4 regions of the Bacillus sp. LR_5 genome follow, and region 1 is predicted to be linked to each of the others. Evidence: riboswitches for the same ligand, from Rfam matches in the RefSeq annotation. Region 1 holds a riboswitch; each other region holds the start of a gene.
The links. A riboswitch is a leader RNA that binds a small molecule or an ion and turns the genes downstream of it on or off. The one in region 1 is predicted to bind S-adenosylmethionine.

Region 1 (5,091 bases):
GACGAATGATGAAGTCTTTCGTATATAGCACGGCCTCCGCTGTTTGTGCGGTAGAGAACTGCAAAGTCTTCAGGTCTTGCCCCGTTTTGAATTTTTTCTTTGATATCGGAAACGACCATTGTTGCTTCTTCCTCTTCGTCATAAGGATAAAACAGCACAGGGACCTGGACGTCATCTCGCGCCGCTTCAAGCATTTTGGCATACCTGTTTTTGTTCTTTTTCACGACGATATCAGCACTGGAGACGATCGGGTGCGTAGACCTGTAGTTCGCGGTTAAATAGATCGTCTTCGCTCCAGGGTAATCCTTTTGAAAATCAAGAATAAAAGACGGATTGCTTCCGCGGAATGCGTAGATAGACTGGTCATCGTCACCGACGCAGCACAGGTTTTGCTCCGGGCTTGCCAGCATTTGCATGATTTTATATTGAACCGGGTTAATGTCCTGAAACTCATCAATTAAGATATAAGTAAACCGAGATTGATATTGTTCCAGAAGATCCGGCCGATCGATAAACAATTCATAGCAGGCTGAAGCCATGTCATCAAAATCAAATTGGTTGTGCTCTTTTTTCTGGCGTTCATAATGTTCATATAATCGATAGACTTGTTTTTCCCACTCATCTTGTAAAGGGATGCGTTCATTCGGCACATAAGTGTTTTTCCAGAAACCAATCTGCTGCAGGGCCTGATCAACAGGGAACTCCTTCTCATCTATACCTTCTTCATAGAGTGCTTTTTTGATATATTGTTCCCGCTGCCACTCCATTTTCAGCAGATGCTCGCCGTTCCATTTAGCAGAATCATAGTGATACAAAATCTTATAAAACAAGCTGTGGAATGTTCCGGTGACAAGTCTTCTCACTTTTGCAGGCTGTAAACCGTACTGCTTCGCCATACGCTCTTTCATTTCGGCGACGGCTTTTGTCGTAAAGGTGACAAGCAGCATGTTTTCCGGAGGTATGTCTAAGTGTTCAATCATGTGGGCGGCGCGAGCCGTTAGCACCCGTGTTTTCCCGCTTCCCGCACCTGCAAGCACTAGCAGTGGGCCTTCCGTTTCCGTGACAGCTTTCAGCTGATCCGTGTTCAAGCCGACAGACGGAAATAGATTCGTATCAGGTTCTATTGTTTTTTGAACAAATGGTGTTCCGGGTTTAATGCTTCTCGGCCGCTTCCATTCAGTGACAGCTGAAGACGATTCAGCAGCGATCGCTTTTCCCTTGGGCAAACGAAAGACACCGGATTCCTGATCGTCTTCTTTTTTCTCCTCTTTAGCGGGTTTCGTTTCGCAGGCCTCCTCACATGCCGGAAAATGGCCTGGCTGGCGGTGGATAAACTCCGGCGGATCGGCGATATTGAGCCTTAACAAAACGGGTTTTCCGCAATGAGAACAAAATAAATGTCCTTTTATTCCTTCTTCAAAGAGGAATTGGTAATGTTCTCTCGAATATGTATGTAAATGTATAGTTCGATCATTCAGTCGGGCGCATTTCAAACAGGGATCCTCCCAATCAAAAAAAGGTGTTCATTACAGACAAAGACTATCATATCAAAAGAAACGTGTTTCAAAAAGTAAGTTTAAGGGAAAAGAGACAGCAGAAGGGTGGGTATCGTATGATATATGCAGGTCAAATTCAGAACCAGCAATACGCTCAATATGCAAATAGAACGATTGGACATAAGCAGGATTACGCCGGAACCGAAAAAATCAACTATGTCTCGTTTCAGCGGGTATACAAGGAACTTGAAAAGCAGCAGGAGAATCAAACGGCCGCTGAAAGAAAAGTAAACGAGACAAAACGTAAGCGCTCTCTTTATAAGAGATTGCGAGAAAAAGGAATGGGCACTTATATTAATCGATATGTATAAAAAACCGTTCACATCAAGAGAACGGTTTTTTATGTGCGGAAAAAATCCGGATCTCAATAGACCTGGATGCTGTTTAGTCTTTAATCATTTGTAAGTGGGGAATGCCGGCATCGAGAAATTCTTTTTCAGAAAGCACGCGATACCCGTGTTTCTTGTAAAACGGCACAGCCTGCGTTTGCGCGTTTAAAATGAAACCGGAAGCGCCGCCGTCTGCCGCCGCTTTTTCGAGTGCCTTCATAATGATGCCGCCGACACCGGCGGAGCGGTGGCTTTTCAATACGCAAATCCGCTCTAACTTGCCGTAGCCGTCCTTCATACGCCATCTTCCGGCGCCGACAGGCTTTCCGCCGTCATACACGACGATATGCTCCGACTCATTTTCAAGTTCGTCAATTTCTTCTTCAGCAGGTACGTTTTGTTCTTTGACAAAGACTTCTTTTCTTACATAAAATGCATCTTTCATTTGTTCTTCATTTTTTGCGATAACTGCTTCCAAACGATTATTCTCCTCCGCCTAGCAAGAAGGTTTCATATACTGTCCACGATCCGTTTTCTAGCTGGTAAAGCAAGTGGAAACGATCAACGATTTCTTCATGCGACACTTCCTGCATTTTTAATTGTCCCAGCACATCTGAATGCTCATCGTCGGAAAGATTTTGGCCGACCGTCACATGCGGAACGAAATTATATTCCTGTTCACCAGCCAACACACCGGTGTATAACTTTTCATTGAGTGTTTTTAATTCTTCCGTCGGCTCTGCTTTGATGTAAATGACATTATTGACAGGCGCAAATGAGCTGTATTTTGTCATTTTGAGAACGATCGGATGGGACTCCTTTGCGATGTTTCTCAGATGTGATACAAGCTGATCCGCTTTCTCCTCTTTACATTCAAACGATGCTCTCAGCGTCAAATGGGGCGGGATCAGGGAATAGCTCGGATCATAGCGCTTTCTGTAAGAGTTCGCAAGGTCTTGGAGTTTTTTTGATGGAAATAAAACGATTCCGTATTTCATATTATGTCCCTCCTGGAAATAAAGTATGATAGAATATCAAAGCATTTTTTTCAGCGCCGGCGTGATGAGCGGCTGCCAGTATGTCCATTTGTGATCTCCGTCAAATGATTCAAAATAATAATCGGAAAGCTTCTCCTCCAGCAGCTGTTTCAGCTCCTGATTCGGTTCTGTAAAGTCCAGAATGTTTCCGTCTGTCGTGTGGACGTCAGTTTCTTTTGTTCCGATTTGGTGATAAATAGAGAGGTGTTTGATATCGTCTGACTGTTTCACAGCTCCCAATACATGTTTGTCAACATAGGGAGACTGCATGATGATGTTTCCGAACATATTCGGATAATCAAGCGCTGTCATAAGAGAAACGGTCGCTCCGAGAGAATCACCGATCAGCGTCCGACCGTAGCCGACTTGATAGGTTGGATACTCGTCATCCGCAAACGGAACGAGCTCATGGGCGATGAACCGTTTATACGCCGAAAATTTTGAGCCTTCCGGATGATAGGTTTTTCTGCGCTCTTTTACATCCTTATAAGGAACACCGATAATAATGCTCCGGTCTATTTCTCGCTTGGACAGCAATTCTTCGACCTGTCTGCCGATTCTCCCCAGCCTGAAATAATCGTGGCCGTCCTGCGCGATAATGACATGGTATTTATAAAGCGGGGAGTAGTTGGACGGCAGATAAACGAGCAATGTCATTTCCTCGTTAAGCTCTTTTGAAAAGAATTTCTTTTCTTGCACTGTGCCGTTTTTCGGTGCCATAATGCATTCCTCCAGGACATCACTAGACTTTCTTGCTGTTTTCCATTATTGTACCATGAATTATTAGAAATTTCTCTCTTTAAACTGTTCGGAACTCGAAGAAAAAAGTGTTGAAATAAACTGCAAATTGCGCTAATATAAAACAATCAGAAAATTGAAATCGATATTTCTTATCGTGAGAGGTGGAGGGACTGGCCCTTAGAAACCTCAGCAACCGGCTTGTTTTGCATTATGTGCAAAACGCCAAGGTGCTAAATCCAGCAAGCGTTTTTTATGCTTGGAAGATAAGAAGAAGCGTTAAACCCCTTCTTCTTATGAGGAAGGGGTTTTTTATTTTGAAAAGGGAAGGTGTCAGCTATATGTCACAGCACGTTGAAACGAAATTAGCCCAAATTGGAAACCGAAGCGACGAAGTAACGGGAACAGTGAGTCCTCCTATTTATTTATCAACAGCATACCGCCACAGAGGAATCGGAGAATCTACCGGATTTGATTATGTCCGCACAAAAAATCCGACACGCCAGCTTGTTGAGGACGCGATCGCCAGCTTAGAAAACGGAGCGAGAGGGCTTGCCTTCAGTTCGGGAATGGCTGCCATCCAAACGATTATGGCGCTGTTTAAAAGCGGAGATGAACTGATCGTTTCATCGGACCTATATGGCGGCACATATCGTCTGTTTGAAAACGAATGGAAAAAATATGGATTGACCTTTCATTACGATGATTTCAGCGATGAGGACTGTTTACGCTCTAAGATTACGCCGAATACAAAAGCGGTGTTTGTGGAAACACCGACAAATCCGCTCATGCAGGAGGCGGACATTGAAAAGATCGCCCGGATCACAAAAGAGTACGGTCTTCTGCTGATCGTTGATAATACATTTTATACACCGGTCTTGCAAAGGCCGCTTGAGCTGGGAGCCGACATTGTGATTCACAGTGCAACCAAGTATTTAGGCGGGCATAACGACCTGCTTGCGGGACTTGTCGTTGTAAAGGATGAGCAGCTTGGTGAGGAAATGTTTCAACACCAAAATGCGATCGGCGCCGTCCTGCCTCCGTTTGATTCGTGGCTTCTGATGAGAGGAATGAAGACGCTGAGCCTCAGAATGCGCCAGCATCAGGCAAACGCGCAGGAGCTTGCGGCGTTTTTAGAAGAGCAGGAAGAAATTTCTGATGTACTATATCCCGGAAAAGGCGGCATGCTGTCCTTCCGTCTACAGAAAGAAGAGTGGGTCAACCCATTTTTAAAAGCGCTGAAGACCATTTGTTTTGCAGAAAGCCTCGGCGGGGTGGAGAGCTTTATTACATACCCTGCCACACAGACACACATGGATATTCCTGAAGAAATCCGCATCGCAAACGGAGTCTGCAATCGTCTGCTGCGTTTTTCAGTCGGAATTGAACATGCAGAAGATTTAAAAGAAGACTTAAAACAGGCGTTATGTC
Region 2 (5,091 bases), on a different contig from region 1:
TTAAAGAAGACCAATTTGAAGAAAACTGGGCTTAATGTAAATTTTTTTTGAAAAGTATGTTATCTTCTTATTGTAGTGCTGTAAAAAATGGAGGGATTCAATTGAGCATACCTAAAGATTTGCGTTACTCAGGAGAACACGAGTGGGTAAAAGTTGAAGGAGAAAAAGCCAGAATTGGAATTACGCATTTTGCCCAGTCTGAGCTAGGCGACATCGTGTTTGTCGAACTTCCTGAAGTCGGCGCTGAAATCAAAGCGGACGAGCCATTTGGCAGTGTTGAATCCGTTAAAACGGTATCTGAGCTTTATGCACCGATTAACGGAACTGTTGTGGAAGTAAACGAAGATCTTGATGACAGTCCGGAATTCGTCAACGAATCTCCGTACGAAAAAGCATGGATGATCGTCGTTGAGCCGTCTGACGCTTCTGAAATTGAAAAACTGATGACAGCAGAGCAATACGAAGAGATGACACAAGAAGACTAAAACAGGATAGCTGTAAAGGCAATTGGACACGCTAACGTTATGGGAGGTGTCCAATATGGCTTTCAGCAAACAAAAGCTCGATGTCACCAATGATGTGACAGGCCGCTTTCAAAATGGCCGGCTCTCGTTATATCATGAAAATGAGATGATCGGCCAAATGACAAGCATGAATGAATATGAGCTTAAGTCCGGTTATTCCTTTGAAAATGAGAAATTTTATAAGACAGCTGATGTGGTCTCAGGAAACGACGAAAAATACGTGGATTGTGACTACGAAAACGGCTGGTGTTAATGTTGGCGGTGAATTTCACTGCCTTCTTTTACAATCTGAACGTTTCAAATATGACGCGGCAGGTGAAGAAGATGAAGATGGATGAGCTGGAAAAGGTTATGATTGTCGAAGGGAAAACAGATAAAGAGAAAATCGAAAGCGTCCTGAATGAACCAGTGCGCATTATCTGCACAAACGGAACAATCAGCCAGCTGAAGCTTGAGGAATTGGCTGACGAGCTTTACGATAAAGACGTCTATATATTAGTTGATGCTGATGAATCAGGCGAGAAATTAAGAAAACAGCTGAAAAGAGAATTTAACGAAGCCTGCCATCTCCATATCGACAGAGCCTATAAGGAAGTAGCGGCTGCACCCAGGCACCATGTCGCCTCTGTATTGCTGCGCGCGAATTTGAATGTCCATACTATTTTTCTTGAAAGAAAATCCCGAGGTGTATAGCATGAAAGAACTCCAAGAATATGAGCTTGAGCACATTGAAGATGATGTGTATCTCCTTTATTTATATACTCCGTTTTGCGGCACCTGCCAGCTTGCAAGCAAAATGCTGACAGTGGTGAAAGAAATGCTGCCTGATGTCGCCTTCTATAAAAACAATGTCAATTACTCTCCGACATTCGCAAAAGCATATCAAATTGAAAGCGTCCCTTGTTTTCTGCTGTTTAAAGGCGGAAAAGTGGTCGAAAGAGGATATGCGTTTCACTCTGTTTCTTATTTATATGAGCTGATCAAACAAAAATCATCTTCCGCATCCCATTTATGACATATTTCTCTGCACAATCCAATGAAATTGTCGTTCGTTTTATAAAGGGGTTCTTGCGCCAGAAAGAGAAATGTGTATGTATGACCAACAAATAGGAGGTTGTACATATGGAGAAAGCGGAAGTTTTAGAAGATGAGTATCAGCATCTGTTTTTAAAACCCCTTTTGAACGCTTCGACATTGCTCATTACCTTCCAAGGAGAAACAGAAGCCTTAACCGTCTCAATAAACGAACAGGGAGAAATGAAAAAAATTTCTTCGCCCCAAACGTCCAACCTGACCTTTTACGGAAACCAAACAGAAATTATTGACTTATTGCACGGAGACATTTCCCTTCAGCACCTTATTCAGAGCGGAAGCCTCAAAGTAAAGGGGTCATTCAGGGCCCTGTTAAAACTAGAAGCCATACTCTGGCTGACGAACGGATTTTTTCAGAGGATTTTAAAGAATTAAAAAATAGGAAATTATTATAATAGTAAAAGTTGACATCATTTATTTTATTGACATTTAATCATTCGCCATGCTATTCTACATTAAGAATTTCCGGACGAAAAAGACTATATATTTCTCTTATCAAGAGAGGTGGAGGGAAGTGCCCTATGAAGCCCGGCAACCATCAACGCTGTTGAAATGGTGCCAATTCACACGAAGCGTTCAGCTTTGAAAGATGAGAGAAAGGCATTTTATATAAGCCTTTCTGCTCAAGTGTGCAGAAAGGCTTTTCTTTTGCAGAAAAACCCGGAAGATTTCTTAGAATAGTGTTAAGGCAGGTGATTGCTTTGATCAATCTTCAAGATGTTTCAAAAGTTTATAAGTCGAAACACGGAGATGTCAATGCTGTCCAAAATGTCTCGCTTTCCATTAAAAAAGGTGAGATTTTTGGAATTATAGGATATAGCGGAGCTGGTAAAAGTTCCTTAATCCGTCTGCTGAACGGCCTTGAGAAACCAACCTCAGGAACCGTGGAAGTGGCGGGAACCAAGATTAATGAAGTGAACGGACGCGCTTTAAGAAATGCACGCCATGAAATCAGCATGATTTTCCAGCATTTCAATTTGCTTTGGTCGCGGACCGTTAGAGACAATATCATGTTTCCTTTAGAAATTGCCGGGGTGAAAAAGAGCGAACGGATCAAGCGCGCCGATGAACTGATTAAACTGGTAGGTTTAGAAGGAAAAGAAAAATCTTATCCGTCTCAGCTGAGCGGCGGGCAAAAGCAGCGTGTCGGAATCGCCAGAGCGCTTGCAAACAATCCGAAGGTTCTCCTTTGCGATGAAGCGACATCAGCATTAGATCCGCAAACGACAGATTCAATTTTGGATCTATTGTCCGATATTAATGAAAGACTCGGTTTGACGATTGTGCTGATCACACACGAAATGCATGTCATCCGCAAAATCTGCAACAGAGTCGCTGTCATGGAAAACGGAAAGGTTGTGGAAGAAGGCGAAGTTCTTGATGTCTTCAAAAATCCGAAGGAAGACATGACAAAACGATTTGTTCAGCAGGTGACAGAGCCGGAAGAAACGAAAGAAACGCTACAGCACCTTCTTGATGAAACAGCATCAGGAAAAATGGTTCAGCTCACATTTGTCGGTGATTCTGCTGAACAGCCTCTGATTACAGAGATGATCAGAAACTTCAATGTCAGCGTCAATATTCTGCAAGGGAAAATCTCGCAGACGAAGGATGGAGCTTACGGTTCACTGTTCATCCATATTGATGGAGACGAGGAAGAAGTGCAAAACGTGATCCGGTTCATTAATGACAAACAGGTGAAAGCAGAGGTGATCACGAATGTTTGAAAAATACTTCCCGAACGTTGATTTAACTGAGTTGTGGAACGCGACATATGAAACACTTTATATGACGCTGATCTCTTTATTGTTTGCTTTTGTCATCGGAGTGATCCTCGGCTTGCTGCTTTTCCTGACAAGCAAAGGGAGCCTTTGGCAAAATAAAGCGGTCAACTCTGTGATTGCGGCCATTGTCAACATATTCAGATCGATTCCATTCCTTATTTTAATTATTTTACTGTTAGGGTTTACGAAGTTCTTAGTCGGCACGATCTTAGGGCCTAACGCCGCATTGCCGGCGCTGGTGATCGGTTCGGCACCGTTTTACGCGCGCCTTGCTGAAATCGCATTGCGCGAGGTTGATAAAGGTGTGATTGAAGCCGCTAAATCAATGGGCGCTAAAACGTCTACGATTATTTTCAAAGTGCTGCTTCCGGAGTCTATGCCGGCTCTTATTTCTGGGATCACGGTTACGGCCATCGCTTTGATTGGCTCAACGGCAATTGCCGGAGCCATCGGTTCAGGCGGCCTTGGAAACCTTGCGTACGTAGAAGGATATCAGTCTAATAATGCTGATGTTACCTTCGTTGCTACTGTGTTTATTTTAATCATCGTCTTTATTATTCAAATCATCGGTGATGTAATAACAAATATTATAGACAAACGATAAGGGAGGATTTACATTGAAAAAGCTATTTTTGGGTGCATTACTGCTTGTATTTGCAGGGGTTATGGCTGCCTGCGGTTCAAATAACGGCGCTGAATCCGGCAAGAAAGAAATTGTGGTTGCAGCGACAAAAACACCGCATGCGGAAATTTTAAAAGAAGCTGAACCATTGTTGAAAGAAAAAGGCTACACGCTGAAAGTGAAAGTGCTTAGTGATTACAAGATGTACAACAAAGCTTTAGCTGATAAAGAAGTGGATGCGAACTACTTCCAGCACATTCCTTACCTTGAGCAAGAAATGAAAGAAAACACAGATTACAAACTTGTGAATGCCGGAGCTGTTCACTTAGAGCCATTCGGTATTTACTCTAAAAAATACAAATCACTGAAAGACCTTCCAAAAGGTGCGACAATTATCCTGACAAACAACGTCGCTGAACAAGGCCGTATGCTTGCAATGCTTGAAAACGCAGGATTAATCACACTTGATTCTAAAGTGGAAGCAGTTGACGCAACATTGAAAGACATTAAGAAAAACCCGAAAAACCTTGAATTCAAAAAAGTAGCGCCTGAATTAACGGCAAAAGCATATGATAACAAAGAAGGAGACGCGGTCTTCATCAATGTAAACTATGCGATCCAAAATAAATTAAATCCTAAAAAAGACGCGATTGAAGTAGAATCAACGAAAAACAACCCATACGCTAACATCATTGCGGTAAGAAAAGGCGAAGAAGATTCTGCAAAAATCAAAGCGCTAATGGAAGTTCTTCATTCTAAAGAGATCAAAGACTTCATCGAGAAAAAATACGACGGAGCTGTGCTTCCTGTATCTGAATAAGACTGAAACCCCGGATGAGAAATCCGGGGTTCAATTATTGACAAAGCCCTAAAACGATATTAGTTTTAGGGCTTTGTCATCTTTTCAGCGTGATTGAAAACCCTTGAAGTCTAGGAAGGCCGAGCATTGGAGCGGAGCGAATGTTGCAATTCGTGAGCACCGACGCGCAGGTCTGACAACGAATGCGAGGGTTTGCTGACACGGTGAAACCCCGGATGAGAAATCCGGGGTTTTTTTCGGGTATTTTCC
Region 3 (5,091 bases), on a different contig from region 1:
CGGTGTCATGAATGTATTGTCCAGAAAGGTCAGACAGCCGTTTTCTTTTGCAAGCTGAACAACCGCTTTAATATCCGTAATCCCAAGTGTCGGATTTGACGGTGTCTCCATATAAATGACCTTTGTGTTCGGCTTGATGCTCCGCGCCACTTCATTACGATCCGTCATGTCGACAAACGTATGCTCAATGCCAAACCGGGTCAGCACCTCTGTCACCATACGGAAGGTTCCGCCGTATACATCTTCTGTCACAAGAACGTGATCACCCTGTGACAGCAGTAAAAATGCTGTTGAGATGGCAGCCATGCCTGAACTGAAAGCAAATCCTCTTGTTCCGCCTTCCAGTGCGGCAATTGTTTCTTCGAGAGCTGTTCTTGTCGGCGTGCCAGAGCGGCTGTAATCATATGCCCCGAACTCTTCAAATGAAGATTGGTGAAAAGTCGAGGCGTGCTGAATCGGTACACTGACCGCCCCGGTTCCGCCGTCTGTTTTAAATGGATTGTGCACGAGCTGGGTTTCCAGCGTCCAATTGTGTTTACTCAAAAGAAACAGCTCCCTCTTTGACCTGACATAATGCCTGTTTTAGATCCTCTTTTAAATCTTCCGCATGTTCAATACCGACAGAAAAGCGCAGCAACCGATTGCACACCCCGTTTGCGATGCGGATCTCTTCAGGAATATCCATGTGCGTCTGGGTCGCAGGGTATGTAATAAAGCTTTCCACCCCGCCGAGGCTTTCTGCAAAACAAATGGTCTTCAGCGCTTTTAAAAACGGATTGACCCATTCTTCTTTTTGCAGACGGAAGGACAGCATGCCGCCTTTTCCGGGATACAGCACATCCGAAATTTCTTCCTGCTCTTCTAAAAACGCCGCAAGCTCCTGCGCGTTTGCCTGATGCTGGCCCATTCTGAGGCTCAGCGTCTTCATTCCTCTCATCAGAAGCCACGAATCAAATGGCGGCAGGACGGCGCCGATTGCATTTTGATGCTGAAACATTTCCTCTCCGAGCTGCTCATCCTTCACCACGACAAGTCCAGCAAGCAGATCGTTATGCCCGCCTAAATACTTGGTTGCGCTGTGAATGACAATGTCAGCTCCCAGCTCAAGCGGCCGCTGCAAGACCGGTGTATAAAATGTATTATCTACGATCAGCAGAAGACCGTGCTCCTTTGTAATCCGGGCAATATGTGCAATGTCCGCCTCCTGCATGAGGGGGTTTGTCGGCGTTTCCACAAACACCGCTTTTGTATTCGGCGTAATCTTAGAGCGTAAACAGTCCTCATCGCTGAAATCATCATAATGAAAAGTCAATCCGTATTTTTTCCATTCATTTTCAAATAAACGGTACGTGCCGCCATATAGGTCCGATGAAACGATCAGTTCATCTCCGCTTTTAAACAGCGCCATAATCGTTTGGATAGCAGCCATTCCCGAACTAAAGGCAAGCCCTCTCGCGCCGTTTTCTAAGTTAGCGATGGCGTCCTCAACAAGCTGGCGTGTCGGATTTTTTGTGCGGACATAATCAAATCCGGTAGATTCTCCGATCCCTCTGTGGCGGTATGCTGTTGATAAATAGATAGGAGCACTCACTGTTCCCGTGACTTCATCGCTACGGTTCCCAATTTGAGCTAATTTCGTTTCAACGTGCTGTGACATATAGCTGACACCTTCCCTTTTCAAAATAAAAACCCCTTCTTCATAAGAAGAAGGGGTTTAACGCTTCTTCTTATCTTCCAAGCATAAAAAACGCTTGCTGGATTTAGCACCTTGGCGCTTTGCACATGCAAAACAAGCCGGTTGCTGAGGTTTCTAAGGGCCAGTCCCTCCACCTCTCACGATAAGAAATATCGATTTCAATTTTCTGATTGTTTTATATTAGCGCAATTCACAGTTTATTTCAACACTTTTTTCTTCGTGTGCCGAACCGTTTAAAGAGAGAAATTTCTAATAATTCATGGTACAATAATTGAAAATGCAAGAAAGTATAGTGATGTCCTGGAGGAATGTTTTTATGGCACCGAAAAACGGCACAGTGCAAGAAAAGAAATTCTTTTCAAAAGAGCTTAACGAGGAAATGACCTTGCTTGTTTATCTGCCGTCCAACTACTCCCCGCTTTATAAATACCATGTCATTATCGCGCAGGACGGCCACGATTATTTCAGGCTGGGGAGAATCGGCAGACAGGTTGAGGAATTGCTGTCGAAACGCGAAATAGACCGGAGCATTATTATCGGTGTTCCTTATAAGGATGTAAAAGAGCGCAGAAACACCTATCATCCGGAGGGTTCAAAATTTTCGGCTTATAAACGGTTCATCGCCCATGAGCTCGTTCCTTTTGCAGATGATGAGTATCCAACCTATCAGATCGGTTACGGCCGAACGCTGATAGGTGATTCGCTCGGAGCAACCGTGTCACTTATGACAGCGCTTGATTATCCGAATATGTTTGGCAACATCATCATGCAGTCTCCCTATGTTGACAAACACGTACTAGAAGCCGTAAAACAGTCAGACGATATCAAACACCTCTCTATTTATCACCAAATCGGAACAAAAGAAACTGACGTCCACACGACAGACGGGAACATTCTGGACTTTACAGAACCGAACCGGGAGCTGAAACAGCTGCTGGAGAAAAAGCTTTCCGATTATGATTTCGAGCCATTTGACGGAGACCACAAATGGACATACTGGCAGCCGCTCATCACCCCGGCGCTGAAAAAAATGCTTTAACACTCTATCATACTTTATTTCCAGGAGGGACATAATATGAAATATGGAATCGTTTTATTTCCATCAAAAAAGCTCCAAGACCTTGCAAACTCTTACAGAAAGCGCTATGACCCAAGCTACTCTCTGATCCCGCCTCATTTGACGCTGAGAGCATCCTTTGAATGCGCGGAGGAGAAAGCGGATCAGCTCGTATCACATTTAAGAAACATCGCAAAAGAGTCCCACCCACTCGTTCTCAAAATGACAAAATACAGCTCATTTGCGCCTGTCAATAATGTCATTTACATCAAAGCAGAACCGACGGAAGAGTTAAAAACACTCAATGAAAAGCTATACACCGGTGTGTTGGCAGGAGAACAGGAATATAATTTCGTTCCGCATGTGACGGTCGGCCAAAACCTTTCCGACGATGAGCATTCAGATGTGCTGGGACAATTAAAAATGCAGGAAGTGTCGCATGAAGAAATCGTTGACCGTTTCCACTTGCTTTACCAGCTGGAAAACGGATCGTGGACAGTATATGAAACCTTCTTGCTAGGCAGAGGAGAATAATGTTTGAAAGCAGTTATCGCAAAAAATGAAGAACAACTGAAAGATGCATTCTATGTAAGAGAAGAAGTCTTTGTCAAAGAACAAAACGTGCCTGCTGAAGAAGAAATTGACGAACTTGAAAATGAGTCAGAGCATATCGTCGTGTATGACGGCGAAAAGCCTGTCGGTGCCGGAAGATGGCGCATGAAGGACGGCTACGGCAAGTTAGAGCGCATTTGCGTACTGAAAAGCCACCGCTCAGCCGGTGTCGGCGGCATCATTATGAAAGCGCTCGAAAAAGCCGCGGCAGACGGAGGCGCTTACGGTTTCATTTTAAACGCGCAAACACAGGCTGTGCCGTTTTACAAGAAACACGGGTATCGCGTGCTTTCTGAAAAAGAATTCCTCGATGCCGGCATTCCGCACTTACAAATGATGAAGGACTGAACGCATCCGGATCTTTTGAGATCCGGATTTTTACTGCATATAAAAAAACCGTTCTCTCGTATGAACGGTTTTTTATACATATCGATTAATATATGTGCCCATTCCTTTTTCTCGCAATCTCTTATAAAGAGAGCGCTTACGTTTCATCTCGTTTACTTTTCTTTCAGCTGCCGTTTGATTCTCCTGCTGCTTTTCCAGTTCTTTGTATACCCGCTGAAACGGGACATAGCTGATTTTTTCGGTTCCGGCATAATCCTGCTTATGTCCAATCGTTCTATTAGCATATTGAGCGTATTGCTGGTTCTGAATTTGACCTGCATATATCATACAATACCCACCCCTCTGCTGTCTCTTTTCCCTTAAACTTACTTTTTGAAACACATTTCTTTTGATATGATAGTCATTGTCTGTAATGAACACCTTTTGATTGGGAGGACCCCTTTTTGAAATGCGCCCGACTGAATGATAGAATCATACATTTACATACATATTCGAGAGAACATTATCAATTCCTCTTTGAAGAGGGAATAAAAGGACATTTATTTTGTTCTCATTGCGGAAAGCCCGTTTTGTTACGGCTTAACATCGCCGATCCGCCAGAGTTTATCCATCGCCAGCCAGGCGATTTTCCGGCATGTGAGGAGGCGTGCGAACCGAAGCCCTCTAAAGAGGAAAAAAAAGAAGACGATCAGGAATCTGGTGTCATTCGTTTACCCAAGGGAAAAGCGATCGCCGCTGACCCGTCCCCAGCTGTTACGGAATGGCACCGTCCTAGAAGCATTAAACCAGGAACACCATTTGTGCCAAAAACAATAGAACCCGATACGAGCCTTTTTCCGTCTGTCGGCTTAAACACGGATCAACTGAAAGCTGTCACGGAAACAGAGGGCCCGCTGCTCGTGCTTGCAGGTGCGGGGAGCGGAAAAACACGGGTGCTGACAGCCCGTGCCGCCCACATGATCGAACACTTAGGCATACCGCCTGAAAATATGCTGCTTGTCACCTTTACAACAAAAGCTGTCGCTGAAATGAAAGAGCGTATGGCCAACCAGTACGGATTACAGCCGGCAAAAGTCAGAAGACTTGTGACAGGAACATTCCACAGTCTGTTTTATAAGATCTTGTATCACTCTAATTCTGCTAAATGGAACGGTGAGCATCTGCTGAAAATGGAGTGGCAGCGGGAACAATATATCAAAAAAGCACTCTATGAAGAAGGCATCGATGAGAAAGAATTCCCAGTTGACCAAGCTCTGCAGCAGATCGGTTTTTGGAAAAACACTTATGTCCCAAATGAACGCATCCCTCTAAAAGATGAGTGGGAAAAACAAGTTTATCGTTTATATGAACATTATGAACGCCAGAAAAAAGAACACAG
Region 4 (5,091 bases), on a different contig from region 1:
GCCGGTTCCGGCTGCCCCGATTCCCTGTAACGCTCGTCCTGCCATGACCCAAGGGTAGGCATTGTCAAAAAAACCTGCCGCAAACCCGGCTAACAAACCGCCGGCACCATACAAAATTAAGCAGGGAATAATGATGACTTTCCTTGAGAATCGGTCTGCGAGATAACCGACAATCGGAATCGCAAATGCTGCAATTAAGGAAAATACTGTGATCACGAGACTGACTTGAAATTGTGATAAATGAAGTTCAGATTTCATTTTTGGCAAAATCGGAATAAGCATCGAGTTTCCTAGGGTTAATATTAAAGGGATTGAACCGATTGCTACAATCGTCATTCCGTTATTTTGTTTTGATGATTCCATCTCAGAGCACACTCCTTTTCTTCTGCTTAGAATGTCCCTGTTGGCTTCGTTTATTCAGCGATCAGACAGCAAAAAACCGAACAGAAGATACCTGTTCGGGAAAAAAGAGGGTTAACCGAGAGCCTGTGAAATCAAAGCATATAAGTGTCCATTTTGAATAGGCGCTTTTTTCTGATAGAACAAAAGCGGAGGTTCATCATCTTTAAGAAATCCCATTTCTATCAGGCTGTCATGCAGAGACGTGTGTTCACTCGGTATATCGATTCGCATCGGCCCTTGTTTGCCGGCCGCCAGCCTGTTAATTATCTGTGCTGCAACATCTGATGATGGAGCGATGATGGGGCCGAATTTCAAATTGGCCGGTGTCTGTACAGAAAGTCCGTAGCCAATGAGCTGTCCGTCCTGATTTCTGGCGATGATACATTCGCATGAAGCAGAAATAAGCTGCTGCAAAAGGTTTGATCGATCTCCGCCAAAGGCAGCCAGATCCGCCGTGGTTAAGTCGTGAAAGTCTTGTTCTCTAAAGGATGTCAGTTCAGCGTCAAGCTTTTTTGTATAAGGTTGAAAACTATGACAGCTGTACTTTCGCACTGAACCTGCTGTATGAAAACCTGCTTTTTCATAAAGCGGCAAACCTTCTTTTGTGGCGCAAAGCCTGATGGCTGTGTTTTCATCCGTTTGGGTGATACAGGCGTTTACCATACGCCGGCCGAGACCGAGCCGTTGATATTCTTTGTCCACGATCACGAGGCCGATAGAAGCAAGACGGCCAAACAAAAACAAGCCGATGCAGGAAATAATATCACCGCTGACATTTTGATAGCCGAAAAAGCGTCCTTGCTGGACAAGCAGTGCCAGCTCTTGTTCGCCGTAATCCGGCCACCCGGCTTGCCTGCAAAGCCGCAATAGACTAGGGGTATGTTCTTCATGAAGCTTAATCAGCTTATCGATTACCCTCATACAGATCACCTGCTTGTTTCGAGTTTTTTATACATGATGATATGTGTGCCTATGCCGGGAATCTCAAACGGTTCGCCGAGTTCTTCCCAGCCAAGTTTTGAATAGTAGCCTTTCACATGGCTTCTGGCATTGCACCAGACTGCCTGAACGCCGTTCTCCGCCAGTTTCTCTTCCGCGTGTTTGATCAGCGTGCTCCCGCCTTTTTGATCGCGATATCCTTCAAGCGTTGCCATGCCTCTCAGCCGATATGCTGGGGATTCTGTTATTAATGGCTGATTTTGCGGGGAAAAAGAAGCGATGCTGATCAGCTTCCCTTCAAAAAACGCGCCGAGATGAAAGGAGCCTTTTGCATGATCCTCTTCATATTTGCATTGTTCAATGGATTGATGGGGGCGCAGAATGCGGTGCCGGATTTCATATGTATCTTCCGCGGAAATGGTTTTGACTTCGAGCATAATGTTCCTCCTCATGACTGTTTTTCTATATCGTAACACGAATCCCGTTGAAAAAGACCGCCCGATTGGATCAGACAGTCTTTAAAGGGATTAATGCAAAAAGATATTTTGGCGCTGCTCATCTTTTTGCTGAATATATGAAGTGAGCTCAGCGGTTAAGTCAGATCTGAGGAAAGGCGTTATCAAGTAGATGCCGTTAAACAGCTCGCATGCCGTATCCAGCAGGGAGCGGGCAATTGCAAGGCCTTCCGCCTTTTGCTTTTCTTTATCTTCACCGGCATGGGCCATTTTTTCGCGAATCGTATCAGACAGCTTAATGCCGGGAATTTCATTATGGATGAATTCGGCATTCCGGCTGCTTGTCAGCGGCATGATGCCGATATAGATCGGCGTCTTCAGATGTTTTGTTTCGTTATGGATATCGACAAGCTGCTGCTCGGAATAGACAGGCTGAGAAACAAAATAATCTGCGCCGCAATCTATTTTTTTCTCAAGCCGTTTTACCGCTTTATCCAGATGGCGGACGTTAGGATTAAATGCGGCGGCAACTGAGAAATTCGTTTTCTTGCCGAGCGGTTTTCCAGACAGAGACAGACCTTCATTGAATTGTTTGATCAGCCTGATTAAATCAAAAGATGTTAAATCATATACAGACGTCGCACCAGGAAAATCCCCGATTTTAGAAGGGTCACCTGTAATAGCAAGCACGTCATTCAGCCCTAACGTATCAAGGCCCATTAAATGTGACTGTAAGCCGATAATGTTACGGTCACGGCACGTAATATGGACAAGGGAACGCATATCGAGCTGCTGCTTGACAAGGGCGCCGCAGGCAACATTGCTGATCCGCGGGGTCGCCAGAGAATTGTCGGCGAGTGTCAGGGCATCGATTCCCGCTTCTTTTAATTCAGCAGCCGCCGATAGAAATTTGTCAAAGCTTAGTTTTTTCGGCGGGTCCAGCTCTACGATAATAGAGCGTTTTTTCGCCGCGATCTCATCCAGGCCGGGCTCGGTTCGCTCGTGATGAACAGAAATGAATTCTTTCGCCCGGGTTTTGACTTCTTTTTCCGTAATCGGAGCCAGTCCGCCAACCGCTTCCGCCATCGCCCTGATGTGATTCGGTGTTGTGCCGCAGCAGCCGCCGATAATCCGCGCGCCTTGCTTACGGAATTCTAACGCGCTGTTTTGAAAATACGTGTCGTCTGTTTCATAGACGAGCCGTCCCTCTTCAAGCGAAGGAAGACTGCTGTTCGGATAAACCGATAAGAATACGTCATCAAAAATTGGCACTTCGCTGAGCGCTTCAATCATGTGATAAGGGCCGAGGCGGCAGTTAATGCCGACAATATCAGCTCCGAGATCCGCAATCGAGCGCAATGCGTCAGAAAGCGGCGTTCCGTCCTGCAATACGCCTTGCTCGTGCATGGAGACATTGAGCATAATCGGAAGATCAGTCTCTTTGCGCGCGATTTTCAGCACTTCACGGGCTTCTTCCAAATCATAATATGTTTCTAACAGTAAGCCATCCGGCTCTTCATGCAGCAGCAGATACAACTGCTCGCGGAAGCTGCGCTTAATTTCGTCAAGACTGTACGCATTTTTATTAAATGTCCGTATGCCGCCCATCGTTCCAAGCACGTATGCATCGCCTGCTGAAGCCCGCGCGATCTTTACGGCCTCCTGATTCATTTTTTTGATGTCATCCTCAAGACCGTGTCTGGATAATTTAATATAGTTGGCCCCGTACGTATTCGTTTGAATAATGTTGGCTCCCGCTTCAACGTACGCTTTATGTATGCGCTGAATTTCCTCCGGCTTTGAAATATTGAGCTCCTCAAAACACCTGTCAATGCCATAGGAGTAGAGGAGCGTCCCCATGGCGCCGTCACCGATTAACACCTGTCTTTGCAAATCTTCTAAAAGTCCCATTGTCTGCCTCCTTTATTCACATCAGCAAGGAAAAAAGAGAAATAAAAAAAGTCCTCTTAAGAAGAAGACTTTGTCAGTGATTTTGTCTCTTCTTATCTTCCAAGCTGTTCGAGCTTGCTGGATTTAGCACCTTGGTCATGGCTGATCGCCATTACACCGGTTGCTGAAGCTTCGTCGGGCCAGTCCCTCTGCTTCTCTTGATAAGAACGGATATGAAATTTTCGTGTCAGGAAGTGCCAAAAGATACCTGGCGTTTTTCCCTTTCTCCAAATTTACCGAAAATAAAGACAATAATCAATAGGAATCAGAAAATTTATCTGAAATTTATAAATTGAACGTCAATTGGCAGGTCTGCTCCCCGCACAGCTGAGATAATCTGCTGCAGGTCATCTTTGTTTTTTCCGGTGACACGCACTTGATCATCCTGCACCTGAGACTTTACTTTCAGTCCGGAGTTTTTGATGATCGTATTGATTTTTTTTGCGTTGTCCTTGTCAATGCCTTGAACAAGCTTTGCACGCTGGCGTACCGTTCCGCCTGACGCGTTTTCAACCTTGCCGTACTCAATGTTTTTTGTCGGTACGTTTCGTTTAATCAATTTGCTGACCAGCACATCTTTCAGCTGGCTTAATTTGAATTCGTCATCGGAAACGAGGACGAGCTCCTCTTTATCTAAAGAAATGTCGCTTTTGCTGCCTTTAAAGTCATATCGGGTACTGATTTCCTTCAGTGCAATTTGGATTGCGTTTTGCACTTCAGGCAATTCCACCTTGGATACAATATCAAATGAACTTTCTTTTGCCATATGAAAACCTCCATAACATTTAACTTATGTGTTGATTATAGTAGAATAAAGAGAAACTTCCAACAGAACAAAGAATCAATTTGTGATGATTGGAAAAAATGTTAACAAAATCCGCAGAGAATAAGCGGAACAGGAAGGACGATAGCATGAGACCAGGGCAGCAATTAACCTTGAGTATAGATCACCAAACCGACTTCGGTTATTTTTTAACCGATGGGGAAGATACGATTCTCTTACATAACAGTGAAATGACTGAGGATATCGAGGACAGAGACGAAGTAGAAGTCTTTATATACGTCGACCAGCAGGAAAGGCTTGCGGCCACGATGAAAATTCCGGTCATCAGCGCGGATGAATATGGCTGGGTTGAAGTGGTGGATAAAGTGGAAGATATGGGCGTTTTCGTTGATGTCGGTTTATCGAAGGACGCACTAGTCGCAACTGAGCATTTACCCCCGTATGAAGATGTCTGGCCGCAAAAAGGGGACAAACTTTACTGTATGCTGAAGGTGACGAACCGGGGGCGCATGTTTGCGAAACCAGCGCCGGAAGATATCATCAGCGAACTGTTTACCGACG

Region 2: it holds a riboswitch for S-adenosylmethionine, as region 1 does, so the genes downstream of both, metN (methionine ABC transporter ATP-binding protein MetN) here and metI (cystathionine gamma-synthase/O-acetylhomoserine thiolyase) in region 1, are expected to answer to the same signal.
Region 3: it holds a riboswitch for S-adenosylmethionine, as region 1 does, so the genes downstream of both, metI (cystathionine gamma-synthase/O-acetylhomoserine thiolyase) here and metI (cystathionine gamma-synthase/O-acetylhomoserine thiolyase) in region 1, are expected to answer to the same signal.
Region 4: it holds a riboswitch for S-adenosylmethionine, as region 1 does, so the genes downstream of both, RAC86_RS03435 (bifunctional homocysteine S-methyltransferase/methylenetetrahydrofolate reductase) here and metI (cystathionine gamma-synthase/O-acetylhomoserine thiolyase) in region 1, are expected to answer to the same signal.

The regions. Positions count from the first base shown of each region.
Region 1 covers NZ_JAVAXX010000002.1:17,668-22,758, forward strand. Annotated here, with positions in the region: gene RAC86_RS00910 (ATP-dependent helicase) at 1-1,493, opposite strand, end outside; gene RAC86_RS00915 (hypothetical protein) at 1,613-1,867, shown strand; gene RAC86_RS00920 (GNAT family N-acetyltransferase) at 1,941-2,363, opposite strand; gene RAC86_RS00925 (YjcG family protein) at 2,368-2,883, opposite strand; gene RAC86_RS00930 (esterase family protein) at 2,920-3,642, opposite strand; SAM riboswitch class I at 3,810-3,933, shown strand; gene metI (cystathionine gamma-synthase/O-acetylhomoserine thiolyase) at 4,002-5,091, shown strand, end outside.
Region 2 covers NZ_JAVAXX010000018.1:814-5,904, reverse strand. Annotated here, with positions in the region: gene RAC86_RS06280 (arsenate reductase family protein) at 1-35, shown strand, start outside; gene gcvH (glycine cleavage system protein GcvH) at 102-485, shown strand; gene RAC86_RS06270 (YusG family protein) at 541-777, shown strand; gene RAC86_RS06265 (toprim domain-containing protein) at 855-1,217, shown strand; gene RAC86_RS06260 (thioredoxin family protein) at 1,219-1,539, shown strand; gene RAC86_RS06255 (SCP2 sterol-binding domain-containing protein) at 1,647-1,991, shown strand; SAM riboswitch class I at 2,106-2,212, shown strand; gene metN (methionine ABC transporter ATP-binding protein MetN) at 2,318-3,343, shown strand; gene metP (methionine ABC transporter permease MetP) at 3,336-4,004, shown strand; gene metQ (methionine ABC transporter substrate-binding lipoprotein MetQ) at 4,018-4,842, shown strand.
Region 3 covers NZ_JAVAXX010000198.1:2,579-7,669, forward strand. Annotated here, with positions in the region: gene metC (cystathionine beta-lyase) at 1-543, opposite strand, end outside; gene metI (cystathionine gamma-synthase/O-acetylhomoserine thiolyase) at 536-1,657, opposite strand; SAM riboswitch class I at 1,725-1,845, opposite strand; gene RAC86_RS27270 (esterase family protein) at 2,013-2,735, shown strand; gene RAC86_RS27275 (YjcG family protein) at 2,772-3,287, shown strand; gene RAC86_RS27280 (GNAT family N-acetyltransferase) at 3,291-3,713, shown strand; gene RAC86_RS27285 (hypothetical protein) at 3,786-4,040, opposite strand; gene RAC86_RS27290 (ATP-dependent helicase) at 4,157-5,091, shown strand, end outside.
Region 4 covers NZ_JAVAXX010000008.1:49,063-54,153, forward strand. Annotated here, with positions in the region: gene RAC86_RS03420 (MFS transporter) at 1-363, opposite strand, end outside; gene RAC86_RS03425 (GNAT family N-acetyltransferase) at 475-1,323, opposite strand; gene RAC86_RS03430 (GNAT family N-acetyltransferase) at 1,329-1,778, opposite strand; gene RAC86_RS03435 (bifunctional homocysteine S-methyltransferase/methylenetetrahydrofolate reductase) at 1,869-3,707, opposite strand; SAM riboswitch class I at 3,797-3,914, opposite strand; gene RAC86_RS03440 (YajQ family cyclic di-GMP-binding protein) at 4,021-4,512, opposite strand; gene RAC86_RS03445 (CvfB family protein) at 4,611-5,091, shown strand, end outside.